Linked DNA regions of Sulfuricurvum kujiense DSM 16994. The protein of the gene in region 2 binds, or shares a complex with, the protein of the main gene of each other region. Links are inferred from orthologs where the notes say so. Each region holds a gene or a part of one and is shown on either strand. Other genes may lie near its edges.

Region 1 (6,763 bases), 1.8 Mb from region 2 along the record:
GCTGGGAGAAAGGGGTTACGAAAAACGGCAAAAAGATCAACTGGCGCCGCTGTATTTACATGGAGTCGGCGGAGATGATCGATTCGTTCGGATGGAAACACTGGAAAAGTATCGCCCAAGAGACCGATTATGAAAATCTTCAAATCGAGATCGTCGATGTATGGCATTTCGTGATGAGTCTGGTGTTGGAATTTGCCTATATCAGCAAAGCGGAGAGCGTCGAAGAGTTGGCGAAGCGTATCACCCAAACACCGGAATATCAAAAACTCAGTACCGATGCAGCGTTGACATTCGGCACCGATGATATCCTGATGACAAAGATCGAGAATGTTATGCGACTTTCATTGATTCCGATCACTCCGGAGATGATCGGAGCATTGATCGAAGAGTTTTTTGATCTTGCTTATCTCGGTGCTTTGAACGCAACACAGCTATACCGCTTGTATGTCGGTAAAAATATTCTCAATCAGTTCCGTCAGGATCACGGATACAAAGAGGGAAGCTATATTAAAATCTGGAACGGTTTGGAAGATAACGCCGTAATGAAAGGTGCGTGGGAAGCCAATCCCGATATGACGCCGGATGATTTATATAAAGCGCTTCAGGCGGCTTATCCGGCGTAAATTTCGTTATATTCATTCTTCCAGCGCTTGTGGCACCAAAACCAATGTTTCGGGGAGCGTCGGATAATGTGTTCCAAAGTGGCGACTTGCCGTTGAGTCGCTTCGGTGATAGAACTTTTGTCATCGCTTTGCACTTCGATCGGTTCTTCAAAACGGATAACAAAATTTTCTTCATCTTCGCTGCTGATATAGAGGGCAACGATCGGAGCATTGTATTTGTAGGATAAAACGGCAGGCGTAGAGGAGTGATAGGTCGGATGTCCGAAGAAATCGACGGCGACTCCGTCTCGCGGATTACTCGACTGATCAATCATCAAAGAGATTGATTGACCGTTTTTTAGAGCTCTGGCCATATGTTTGAGTGCTCCGCTTTTTTCGGCAAGATTCATTCTGTGACGGGTACGTGACTCCAGAAGATAGGGGTCAAATTCGGCCCGCTTAAATCCCTTATAGATTGCTGTCGTGGGTGTTACCAGCAAAGAAAGGGCCGTTGCTCCTATTTCCCAGTTCCCGAAATGGGCAGAGATAAAAATCATACTTCTCCCTTCCGCCAAAAGGGCATCTACTTTTTCACGATTTTCGAATCGGATGCGTTTGGAAAAATACTCAGAGGTAGCGTGCCGGTTTTCCATGACCTGTAAAAGGTTCAATCCCAGATTGCGGTAGCAATAGCGTTCGATTTCTGCTCTTTCATGAGAGGTGAGGGTCTCTTGGAATGCAAAATCCAAATTTTGCCGAATTATGAGGTTACGTTTTCCCGCCAAACGATGGACGAGTGCCGCCAATGAGGTAAAAAGCCTTTTGCGCCATGAAGAGGGCAATTTCATCAATACCGCGTCTAAAAGTAAAAAGAGACGAAATAGGATCATGATAAAAGTTCCTTGGCTTTTTGAAGCACCGTCTGCGGGTCAATTTCTTGAATCGAAAAATCGTTGCGGTTGATTTTAAGAATATTGACCGAAGAGGGGGATTTGATCCCGATATTGATCTCTGTCGGAAAGATCATCCGCTCATTGGTAGGACCGAAGAGGGTAATGGAGGCTTTGTTCATCGCCCATGCCATGTGGGTAGGGCCTGTATCATTGCCGATCGTGAGATCGCAATGTCCGATAAAACTGACCAGTTCACCCAGCGACATTTTCGGGGCGACTTTGGCATTGGAAGTCTGTTCGCATATCCATTGCGCATCGAGTTTCTCGGCTTCGCTTCCCCAGATCAGATGACAGGGATAAGGCAATTGCGAACAAAGTGCGGCAAAATGCTCTTTGGGATAGCATTTACTCGGCCACGAAGCCCCGATCACGCAGGCGATATTTTTTGTTTCACTCAAAGTTTTCGGTTTGTCACGGAGAGGAAAAAGAGGTTCTTTATTGAGAATATCGTTTTCATTGTACGGGATGTTTAACGCTTCGGTAATGACGAGAACATTCCTTTTAATGATATTGAGTTCATAAGGGATGGACGATACGGTATCATAAAATCGTGCGGCAAGTTTTTCGCGCGCGCTGAAACGGTCAAATCCGTGCACTTTCCCTTGTAAAAAATAGGTCACGAGTGCCGATTTAAGCAAACCCTGCGCATCGATAATCTGATCGTAAGGGGGATGGGATTTTAGGCTGCGGACCGTCTCTTTGAGAAGGTGTAAACTTTTTGTTTTTTTGATCCGTTTCAGGGGAACGGAGATCACCTTGCTGATCAGAGGATGGTCGTTGAGTATAGGTGCGAAAGCTTCTTCGACGTACCAGTCGATCGTCGCTTCAGGATAATGCTTACGGATGATTTGCAAGACTACGGCAGTATTGACAATGTCGCCTAATGCACTTAACCGTACGATAGCTATTCGGAAATTTCGAGTATTCATAAGCATAACTATAGCGCAACTAAGCTACACTTCACATTTATTTTTATAAACGCCAAAAGGAATAAAATCCCTTTGGCTACGCTTGCCGCTAAGGCACTGAAGCGTGTCTCTTATGAGACGATTTTAGCTTAAGAGGGAGAGATTATGGTTGTTCAAGATATCCAGCAGTATTCGGAAATCCGCCCGAAAGCACGCGCTTATTTTTGCTATCTGTTTCATAAAAATCTTCCCAATCATCTCCCTTCGGTATCGATAGAATCGCTAACCGCCCGTTTATTGAAGATACGCGGCGATCTTCAGGGACTTGAAGCGGCTTATTTGCTTGATGCTGCGGGAAATCAAGTAACCCCCACCTATCTTAAAAACGGGAAGAAAGAGGAAGATATAGGGGTAAGCCGCTCAACACGGGCGTACTATTACCGTGCTATGCATGAACGGCGCTGCACCATTACCGATCCGTATCCTTCGCTTCTCAACGATGAATTGACGGTTACCGCTTCGGAGCCTATCTTTGATGAAAACGGCGATATCGTCTATGTCGCCTGTATCGATATGCCATTGGCCGAGGTTTTGAAAATTGCCCATCCGATGGCGCTTGAATCGACTGCCGGACGATTTTTTAGAGCTGCTTATGCCGCGTTTACCGTTGTTTTGGCATTGGTGTCGCTGCTCCTTTTTGTCAAAGGGATTGAAGGGTTCTTAGCCTACGGAGCGGGCCATTACGACAAGATAGAGATCAAAGATATTTTTGAAGCGACGATTTTGCTGACCCTCTCTCTGGCGATACTCGATTTGGTAAAAACCCTCTTTGAAGAAGAAGTTTTGGGGCGTCCGAAACACGATCCCGATTCCAGTATCCATAAAACGATGGTCCGCTTTTTAGGCTCGATTATTATCGCCCTCTCCATTGAAGCGTTGATGCTCGTGTTTAAATTTGCAATGACCGAACCGCATATGCTGGTGAATGCAATTTATATTATCGGAGGGGTGGCTCTGCTTTTGGTCGGTCTTGCCGTATATATCCGTTTTACAAATTTAGGAGAGCGCCGTTGATAGCAATTGTTGATTACAACATGGGCAATTTGGCCAGTGTTAAAAATGCTTTTGATCTGTTGGGAGAAAAAGTAGTCGTTGAATCCGATCCGGAAAAATTACGTTCGTATGATCGTATCATCTTACCCGGTGTCGGGGCATTCGGTGATGCGATGGAACATTTGCGAGATCGCGGTATGGATGAAGCGGTTCGTGAATATGCCGCCAGCGGAAAATATCTGTTGGGGATTTGTCTGGGGATGCAGCTGTTGTTTGAATCGAGCGAAGAATTCGGTGTTTCTGAGGGGCTTGGATTGATCCAAGGGCGGGTGGTCGCTTTTGATACGAGCCGTTTTTCGACTCCGCTCAAAGTTCCGCATATGGGGTGGAACCGTATGTTTACCAAAGATCATCCTTTGTTTGAGGGGCTTGATGAAGCCCACTATCTCTATTTCGTCCACTCGTATCATGCTCTTTGTACCCATGAGCGCGACAGTATCGGTGAATCGGTTTACGGATACCGCTTTACGAGTGCCGTCGCACACGAGAATGTGATGGGGATACAGCCCCATCCCGAAAAAAGCCACAAAAACGGGCTGAATATTCTTAAAAATTTTATCAATCTCTAATAGGACAACTCAATGACAATCTTTCCGGCAATCGATCTTAAAGACGGCAAGGCGGTACGCCTGACCAAAGGGCTGATGGAGAGTGCAAAAATCTACTCCGATACGCCGTGGGAACTCGTAAAAACATTTGAAGAGATGGGTGCTAAATGGGTTCATCTTGTTGATTTGAACGGTGCGTTTGCGGGTGAGCCGAAAAATCTGGAGCAGATCCGTGCCATCAGAGAAAACTGTAACGTTAAATTACAGCTCGGCGGAGGAATCCGGGATGAAGCGACGATTCAACGCTATCTGGAACTGGGGATCGATCGCCTTATTTTAGGTTCTATCGCTCTGCGAGATCCCGAATTTGTCAAATCTATGGCGGCAAAATACCCTATCGTCGTCGGCATCGATGCGATTGACGGCTATGTCGCCGTCGAAGGGTGGGGTGAAGTGAGTTCGATGAGGGCGACCGATTTGGCCCGTGCGTTTGCCGATGCGGGTGTTGAAGCGATTATTTGCACCGATGTGGGGCGTGACGGTACACTTTCCGGCGTAAATGTCGATTTTACCCTTGAGATTGCCCGAGCATCCGGTATCCCGACCATCGCCAGCGGCGGTGTAAAAGATGACAGTGATATCGTAGCACTCCAAAAAAGCGGTGAAGTTTCCGGTGTTATCATCGGGAAGGCATTTTATGAGGGGAGAATTAACCTCAATAACTTTTTTTAAACTTACCGCAAAGTTGGTTAGGTTATCATTGGGTATTTATTCTCTAAAAATGTATCAATTAAAGGACGTACTTTGAAATTATTGGTTGTAGATGATAGTTCGACTATGCGCCGGATTATTAAAAACACACTCTCTCGGCTCGGCTATGAAGATGTTTTGGAAGGTGAGGACGGAGTACAAGGGTGGTCGGTTCTAAATGAGAATCCGGACATGGGGATGCTGATTACCGACTGGAATATGCCGGAGATGAACGGATTGGAATTGGTCAAGAAAGTACGTGCGGATGCGCGTTTTGCCGACTTGCCGATTATCATGGTAACGACAGAGGGCGGTAAAGCGGAAGTAATCACCGCACTAAAAGCAGGCGTAAACAACTATATCGTTAAGCCGTTTACACCTCAGGTTTTAAAAGAGAAACTCTCCGCCGTACTAGGTACTGAGGGTTAATGCAAGATTACTATTACATGTTGGTGGTTAAGCCATCATCGCATTTAGAGCTTTTTAGTGACTTTCTTGTTGATGTATTGCCGGTCGGCTTCGAAGAGATTGATGATGGATTTATTATTCGCAGTGAAGAGGATCTTGAGACCGTGCAGTGGGGGATCGAGCAGTTTTCCGAAGCATTGCAGCGTGCTTTGGGCGAAGTAATCGATGTCGACATGACCCTTACCAAAGAGAAAAACGACGATTGGATTGCGCAGTACCAACAGGGGATTAGTCCTGTTGAAATAGCACCGTTTTATATTCACCCGACATGGGAAGAACCGAAAGAGGGGATGCTCAATATAGCGATCGATCCCGCATTGGCGTTCGGTACGGGGCATCACCCTACAACCGCTTCATGCCTTCGCGGTATTGCGAAATATGTCAAAGAGGGCGATGTCGTCATGGACGTAGGCTGCGGAAGCGGCATATTGGCAATTGCGGCTATCAAAAAAGGGGCTGTCGTCGATGCGTGCGATACCGATCCTCTTTCCGTTGAAAATGCATCGGTCAATGCAGAACAAAACCATATTTCCTATCGCCGTTTATGGGAAGGTCCGATCAATGAGACGGATGAAAAATACGACGTTATTATTGCCAATATTGTTGCCGATGTCTTGGTTTTCATCGCAAGCGACCTTAGAAAACGGTTGCGGGAGGGCGGAGTCTTGATTCTCTCAGGAATTATGGATAAATATGAAGATAAAGTTCTTCGCGCTTATAAAAATTTTGAATTGACAGAACGCCTTGTCGAAAACGAATGGGTAACTCTGGTAGTGACTCAAAAAGGAAATGCATAAAATGGCAAATAATGAACCGAACCAAAATCCGACACCGGATAAAAACGGAAACTTTTTTAACAAAAATCCCCTTGTAACTTTTATCCTTTTTTCGATTATAGTCATTGTCCTTTTTAAAGCGGTAATCGGCGATGAAAGTGATTTGGCAAGTAAAATTAACGGGCAGAATGTTACCCGTACACAAGAGATTACCTATGCCGATCTCAAACGTCTGATCCAAAATAAAGAGGTCGAAAAAGTCTCCATCGGACAAACCTATATCCGTGCGATCGGAAATGACGGAAACGGAAAAGTAGCCTATACGACCCGTATCGTCGGGCCTGATTCGACACTTATCCCGCTGTTGGATCAAAACAAAATCAATTACAACGGTTTCAGCGAGACCAACTGGTTTACCGAGATGTTCGGATGGCTTTTCCCGTTTTTGATTATCATCGCTATTTGGATGTTTTTTGCGGGACGAATGCAAAAAAGTATGGGCAGCGGTATTTTGGGGATGGGCAACTCCAAAAAACTCATTAATTCGGAAAAACCGAAAACCAAATTTGAAGACGTAGCCGGTGCCCAAGAGGCAAAAGAAGAGGTTCATGAAATCGTCGACTTCTTGAAATTTCCCGACCGCTA
Region 2 (6,653 bases):
ACCGATCGCACTCAGCGGTGAGAGCGGACGGATTACGGGTCCGCATCTTCATTTCGGGATGATGGTTCACGGCATACAGTCTGATCCGCTTGACCTTATTTCCCAATTTAATGCCCTTATTTCAAAGGATACCGATGAAACGCTTACTCTTCGCTAGTCTTATCACCGCTGCCCAGCTCAGCGCATTTTCGGCTACCAATCTCCAATATCTCTACGGCAAATTTGAAGGGCCGACATTTCTCGATACCCAAAGCGGCAACAAACATACGATAACGGCGGAACATTATCGTACCTGGGAGTACGGTGATCTGTTTGCATTTGCCGATTATGTCTATGCCCCGAACGGACTCCGTTTCAGCGGAGATAAAAACGATCTCTACGGCGAGATTTCTCCCCGTATCAGCTTCAATAAAATTGCCGGAATTCCTGTATCGGACGGATTTATTAAAGAATGGTATGCGGCTTTTCAATATAACGGATCGGATACCTATCATGCATGGCTTTACGGATTCGGCACCGATATGAATGTACCGGGGTTCAGTGTTTTCGGACTCAATCTCTATCGAAAAGTCCAAAATATCGGAAATGAGACCTATCAGCTCTCCGCCAACTATTACGCGCCGCTCGGTGAAAAATGGCATTTTGAGGGGTTCACAGATTGGACGACATGTGATTTTTTGAGCCAAAACCAATTGTTGTTCAATCTCAATTCAGTCTTTGGAATTAAAGAGGGGAAGTTGGAAATAGGGACGGAATGGCATTACTACCATGAAAACAGCTATCGAAACGATAATGATGTCTTTCAGGCGATGCTCAAATACAGCTGGTGAAGAGAGCTATTCAGTCTTTCTTCATCGCCACCCAAAGAAAACCGCCGACGCTTCCACTCACAAATATCCCTAAAAATACAACTTGAAGCCAGTCCGATCCGCTCACACAATTTCCTTTCCTCGCTCAGCGTCATCCGAGCAAAATTAATTTGGCGTAAGAATACTCTACTTAAGTTAACGATTTCTCTTTTAACTGCCCGCAGGCCGCACTGATATCCAATCCCTTGGAGTCTCGGATCGTGCACAGCACACCGTGCTTTATCAAATACTCTTGAAATGCAACCATATCCTCACGAGACGGGCGTTGATAATCCGACCCGGGATAGGGATTAAAATAGATCAAATTGACCTTGGCTTTAATACCGTGAAGAAGCTTGACCAGTTTTTTCGCCGAGCCCAAATCATCATTTTTATTTTTAATGACAAGATATTCAAACATCACCCGTTTTCGGGTATCGATCGGAAAACGCTTGACCGCATCGATGATTGAAGCGATATTGTACGCTTTGTTCATCGGGATCAGTTCGGTACGAAGTTCATCATCAACGGCATGGAGGCTGATCGCGATATGAACCCCTAAATCCATCTCTCCGAGCTTATCGATCTTGGTACTCAGCCCGCTCGTCGAGACCGTCTGACGCTTGCCCGAAATAGAAAGCCCCTCTTCGTCTTTGAGTATCGTGATCGCTTTGGCTAAATTGTCCAAATTATCCAACGGCTCCCCCATCCCCATATAGACGATATTGAGACGGCGATGCGCTGCGAGATTGTTATCCATCTTAACGGCCAACACCTGAGCGACAATTTCGCCTGCCGTTAGATCACGGGTAAATCCCCCTTTTGCCGTCAGACAAAACGAACATCCCACTTTGCACCCCACTTGTGTCGAGACACAGACGGTGTATCGCGCTTCATGTTCGATATTTCCCTCTTCATCGATGCTTTCGTCTTTCATTTTGAGCCAAACCGTCTCAACCGTTTTACCGTCACTCAGCTCGAAAAGATATTTAATCGTTCCGTCGGTAGAGCATTCCTTTCGGGCAATTTTAAGCGGCATAATCTCATACGTTTGAGCCAGCTCTTCGCGCATCGTCTTGGGAAGATTTTGCATCGTCTCAAAACTGGTGGCGTATTGATGGTAAATCCATCCCCATATCTGTTTGGCGCGGAACGAGGGTTTCACCATACCGGCGAGTTCAGCTTTGGTATAATCTAGAATGCACAGCTTACCCACGAATCATCCCTTTGTTTACTAAATGTTCTCGCAGCAGCACCTTCGCAAATCCGTGATTGCTGATAAAATCGCGGTGGGCATTCGTATCACAATAGTTGGTTATACAAAAAACACCCCCCGCTGGGATTCCGAAAATCTGGGCTACCCGCATAACACTGAAAAACTCCATGTTTTCAATCCCCATTCCCAAACCTCTCATTTGCTCCATCGCTTTCTCAGATGTTGTAATGTAGTTAGAAGAATTGACTATAACATCTTTAATGGTTTCCGTTTGTGCCGAAACAACGTTATCGATCGGGGTATAGGCGCTTTTATCCAAAAAGCCTAACTCGATGTTAGCCGCCGTTTTGGACTCGATGATCTCATGGATTTTATGTTCTCCGTAGCTTCCGGCACTTCCGACAAAGAGGATGAATTCCGGTTTGTGTACTAGAGCGTGACGGGTCAGATTGATTGCACTGTCAATCAATCCAACCCCGATCGGGGTCGCAAAATCAAACGTCTCGTTATTGCCCGCACACAGTATCATAATCGTACCGGAATCCCGTTAGCCGACAGGTAGCGTTTGAGATCCATAATGTCGATCTCTTTGTAGTGGAAAATACTCGCCGCCAGTGCCGCATCGGCACCGTGTTCAAACGCCTCTTTAATATGTTCCATCGTCCCCGCACCGCCGCTGGCGATAACGGGTACATTGACGGCGCGGCTGATCTGTTCCGTGATCGATAGATCAAATCCCGCTTTGGTACCGTCAGCATCCATCGAGGTAAGCAATATCTCTCCCGCCCCTCGATCTACGACCTCTTTAGCCCATTCCAGTGCATTGATCCCAGTATCGACACGTCCGCCGTTTAGATAGACGTTATATTGATTGCCGGTACGCTTCACATCGATCGCCACGACAATACATTGTGAACCGAATCGCTTTGCCCCCTCATCGATCAGTTCCGGACGTTTTATCGCGGCAGAATTGACACTCACTTTGTCGCATCCGACGGCGAGAAGACGATAAATATCGTCGAGTTTGCGGATTCCTCCCCCTACGGTGAGAGGGATAAATACTTCCTTTGCTACCTGCTCTACGATATGGACGATCGTGTCACGCTCTTCGTGCGAAGCGGTAATATCTAAAAAAGTGAGCTCGTCCGCACCTTCTTCGTTATAGCGTTTTGCCACTTCAACAGGGTCTCCCGCATCTTTGAGGCCGACGAAATTGACCCCTTTTACAACGCGTCCGTCTTTAACATCGAGGCACGGAATGATCCGTTTTGCAAAAAAATTATCCATTCAAACCCTTTGGCGCAATCATAACGGAAGTATAACTTTCATTACCAAAAGTAACGATAAATTCTAAACAATGGTTTTCTTTGATTAAAGAAATACAGATTCACATTTTTTATGATTTAATAGGGGATTAACACTTTATTAGGTACAATAAGGGCAATGCAAAAAGACCGTGCCGCTATTGCCAAGAAAAAGTTTGGCCAAAATTTTTTAAAAGACGAAGCTGTTTTAGCCCAAATCATCCAATCGATGCCCGATACGCCTCACCGTATCGCAGAAATCGGGCCTGGATTAGGTGATTTAACTAAGTATTTAGTTGATGTCAAAAGTGTTACCGCTTTTGAGGTCGATACCGACTTGTGCAAGCATTTGACGCACCAATTTGCCGATGCTATCGCTACCAACGCTCTTACTCTCCGATGCGGAGATGTGCTAGAGCATTGGAAGAGTGAGCTTTTGGATGAACCGTACGATTTAGTGGCGAATTTGCCCTATTACATCGCTACGAATATCATCCTCAAAGCCCTCGCCGATCCGGCGTGCCGAAACTTGCTTGTCATGATACAGCGTGAAGTGGCGGAGAAATTCTCTGCCGCACCCGGAGAGAGAGCTTTTGGAGCGCTCAGTGTAATTGCGCAGAGTGTCGGAGAGGCGGAGATCGTTTTACACGTTCCCCCTACCGCATTCGAGCCTGCTCCCAAAGTCGATTCGTGCGTACTGCTCATTTCTAAACGTACGAACCGTAATGATGAAGGGTTTGAAGACTTTTTACGAACGGCCTTTACACAGCCCCGTAAAACCCTCCACAAAAATCTCTCCTCACGCTATGATGGAACCGTTCTGTCCCAAGCCTTTGAAACGCTTGAGTTGGAACGCTCTATCCGACCTCATCAGCTTGACACCTCTGACTTTCACCGGCTCTACACCCTTATAAAATAATCTTTTAGGGTTTTTTAGAGCATCTAAATATAGACAAAACCATTACGCTATGAAAGCGACAGAAGGAAATTATAATGTCCGAAGAACAACCAGGATCACAAACACAGCCGCAAGGCGAAAATCGTCAACGCCGAAATAACCGTCGACCGTTTCGCAGCCGAAACAACAACCGCCCCGAAGGTGCAGAGGGGAATACGACTGAGCGTCCAAACACAGAGCCGCGGGAAGACAGCCGCCCTCCTCGTCAGGATAACCGCCCTCCCCGCCAGGACAACCGCCCTCCTCGTCAGGACAACAGACCTCCTCGTACAGACCGTCCGGAAGGATCCGATGCAAACGCAACCGATGCCGAACCTGCGCGCTCAGGCCGTGATCGTGGACGCGGCGGCCGTCGCGGAAGTCCTAGCACACCGATTGATAACAATCTTCGCGATTTTGTTGTCAAAAACCAAGATGCCCATAAAAACCGTCTCAATCCCCACTATAAACTCGATCTTAATAATAATGACAAAGTTCGTATCACACCGCTGGGCGGTCTCGGTGAGATCGGCGGAAATATCACGGTCATCGAAACGGAAAACGAAGCGATTATCATTGATATCGGGATGAGCTTTCCGGACGAAGAGATGCACGGAGTCGATATTCTCGTCCCTGACTTCACCTACTTGCGCGAAATCCGCAAAAAAATCGTTGCCGTCATCATTACCCATGCCCATGAAGACCATATCGGAGGGGTACCGTATTTCTTCAAAGAGATGCAATTCCCGATTTACGGAACGCCGTTGCCTCTGGCAATGATCGGAAACAAATTCGACGAACATCATATGCGCGATTTCCGCCGCTACTTCAATCCGATTGTTAAACGGATACCGTACAAAATCGGAAACGATTTCGAAATCGAATGGATGCACATGACCCACTCGATCATTGACTCTTCCTCATTGGCGATCACGACTAAAGCGGGAACTATTATCCATACGGGCGATTTTAAAATCGACCATACTCCGGTAGACGGCTACACGGCTGACTTGCACCGATTGGCTCACTACGGTGAAAAAGGGGTTCTTTGTCTCCTCTCAGACTCCACTAACTCTTATAACAAAGAGTGGACTCCGAGCGAACTGACCGTAGCACCGGGATTTGACCGTATCTTCTCGAAAGCCGAAGGGCGTGTCATCATGTCAACGTTCAGTTCAAACATTCACCGTGTATATCAAGCGATTTTGACCGGTATAAAATACAACCGTAAAGTATGTGTTATCGGACGATCAATGGAGCGGAATCTCGAAGTATGTATGCAATACGATTACATTAAACTTCCTAAAAACATCTTCATCGATGCCGAAGAGGCAAACCGCATGAGCGACAAAGACGTCCTCATCGTCACAACCGGAAGTCAGGGGGAACCGAGTTCGGCCCTCTTCCGTATGGCGATCGGCGAGCACCGCCATATCAAGATCAAGCCGACCGATTTGATCGTCCTCTCCGCACGTGCGATTCCGGGGAATGAAGGATCGATTTCAGGGATGCTCAACTATCTCCAACGAGCAGGCGCTCGTGTAGCCAATGACAGAGATATCCACGTTTCGGGACACGCGAGTATGGAAGAACAAAAGTTGATGCTTCGTCTTACCAATCCTAAATTCTTCCTCCCTGTTCACGGTGAATACAATCACATTATGAAGCATAAAGAGACGGCGGTTACCTGTGGAGTTCCGGAACGTAATATTCTCCTAATGTCTGACGGTGACAGTATCGAAGTGAACACCAAAATGATGCGCAAAGCCAAAACCGTCAAAACAGGTAAAACGTACATCGATAACCAAAATAATCACCAAATCGAAGACGACATCATTATCGATCGTCAAAAAATGGCGAGCGAGGGGATGGTTATGCTGGTCGCTCAGGTCAGTGCCGCAGAATCGCGACTTCTGTCCAAACCTCTTGTTACCAGCTTTGGTATCGTAGCCGATCGCCATGACAAAGCGTTTGCACTAGAGATGGAAGATGTGTTAGAGCACTTCTTGATCAATCTCAAACCGGGGCTAATCGAGAATCCGAAAGCGTTGGAAAACGATCTTCGTCAGGTAGTACGCAAACATATCTACCGCAAAATGAAAAAATATCCGCTTATCGTTCCGCACGTTTTCGTGATGTAAGATAAAGTACAGTCTTTCAAGCATCCTTTAAAGCCACGCGGGATGGCAGAAGTGCCAAAAGTCGCGTGTGCGCTTTGCTTGAAAGATGAGCTTCTTTTGTTTCTTTTCTTTGTGGTAAAGAAAAGAAAATAATACTTTTTGCTATACTCTCCCAAAATTACTTCCAAAGACACACCCATGAAAGTAACCTTACAACACCATACTCCA

Evidence for each region.
Region 1: the proteins of hisF (region 2) and hisH are in contact, whole or in part, in a crystal structure (PDB 6RU0), measured with the Thermotoga maritima proteins. The link is inferred for Sulfuricurvum kujiense DSM 16994 from one-to-one orthologs. Residues at the interface, in WP_004080486.1 of Thermotoga maritima: Met1, Leu2, Ala3, Arg5, Ser40, Glu41, Asp45, Glu46, Ala70, Glu71, Ile73, Asp74, Ile75, Pro76, Phe77, Asp98, Lys99, Ser122, Gln123, Glu161, Thr195, Leu196, Asn247, Arg249, Glu251; in WP_004080484.1 of Thermotoga maritima: Asn15, Arg18, Arg22, Arg117, Leu118, Pro119, His120, Met121, Gly122, Trp123, Asn124, Asn134, Gly135, Tyr136, Tyr138, Val140, Tyr158, Glu180, Lys181, Ser182, Ser183, Lys184, Ile185.

Annotation. Positions count from the first base shown.
Region 1 is NC_014762.1:1,898,858-1,905,620, reverse strand. What follows is about bases 2,370-5,339. They hold hisH (imidazole glycerol phosphate synthase subunit HisH), read left to right. Parts: upstream 2,370-3,533; coding sequence 3,534-4,145; downstream 4,146-5,339. Other genes in these bases: SULKU_RS09500 (50S ribosomal protein L11 methyltransferase), read left to right, coding at 5,303-5,339; SULKU_RS09505 (chemotaxis response regulator CheY), read left to right, coding at 4,929-5,303; hisA (1-(5-phosphoribosyl)-5-[(5-phosphoribosylamino)methylideneamino]imidazole-4-carboxamide isomerase), read left to right, coding at 4,158-4,856; SULKU_RS09520 (PDC sensor domain-containing protein), read left to right, coding at 2,629-3,537; waaC (lipopolysaccharide heptosyltransferase I), read right to left, coding at 2,370-2,484. In the rest of the region: SULKU_RS09535 (dUTP diphosphatase), read left to right, coding at 1-623; SULKU_RS09530 (lipid A biosynthesis lauroyl acyltransferase), read right to left, coding at 611-1,492; more of waaC, read right to left, coding at 1,489-2,369; more of SULKU_RS09500, read left to right, coding at 5,340-6,139; ATP-dependent zinc metalloprotease FtsH, read left to right, coding at 6,141-6,763. UniProt on the Escherichia coli protein: IGPS catalyzes the conversion of PRFAR and glutamine to IGP, AICAR and glutamate. The HisH subunit catalyzes the hydrolysis of glutamine to glutamate and ammonia as part of the synthesis of IGP and AICAR.
Region 2 is NC_014762.1:108,141-114,793, reverse strand. Bases 1,471-4,330 are described here. They hold hisF (imidazole glycerol phosphate synthase subunit HisF), read right to left. Parts: upstream 3,352-4,330; coding sequence 2,590-3,351; downstream 1,471-2,589. Other genes in these bases: rsmA (16S rRNA (adenine(1518)-N(6)/adenine(1519)-N(6))-dimethyltransferase RsmA), read left to right, coding at 3,508-4,287; SULKU_RS00585 (phosphorylase family protein), read right to left, coding at 2,057-2,593; rlmN (dual-specificity RNA methyltransferase RlmN), read right to left, coding at 1,471-2,064. In the rest of the region: peptidoglycan metallopeptidase Pgp3, read left to right, coding at 1-157; SULKU_RS00595 (outer membrane protein OmpK), read left to right, coding at 135-830; more of rlmN, read right to left, coding at 1,000-1,470; SULKU_RS00570 (ribonuclease J), read left to right, coding at 4,362-6,446; thyX (FAD-dependent thymidylate synthase), read left to right, coding at 6,624-6,653.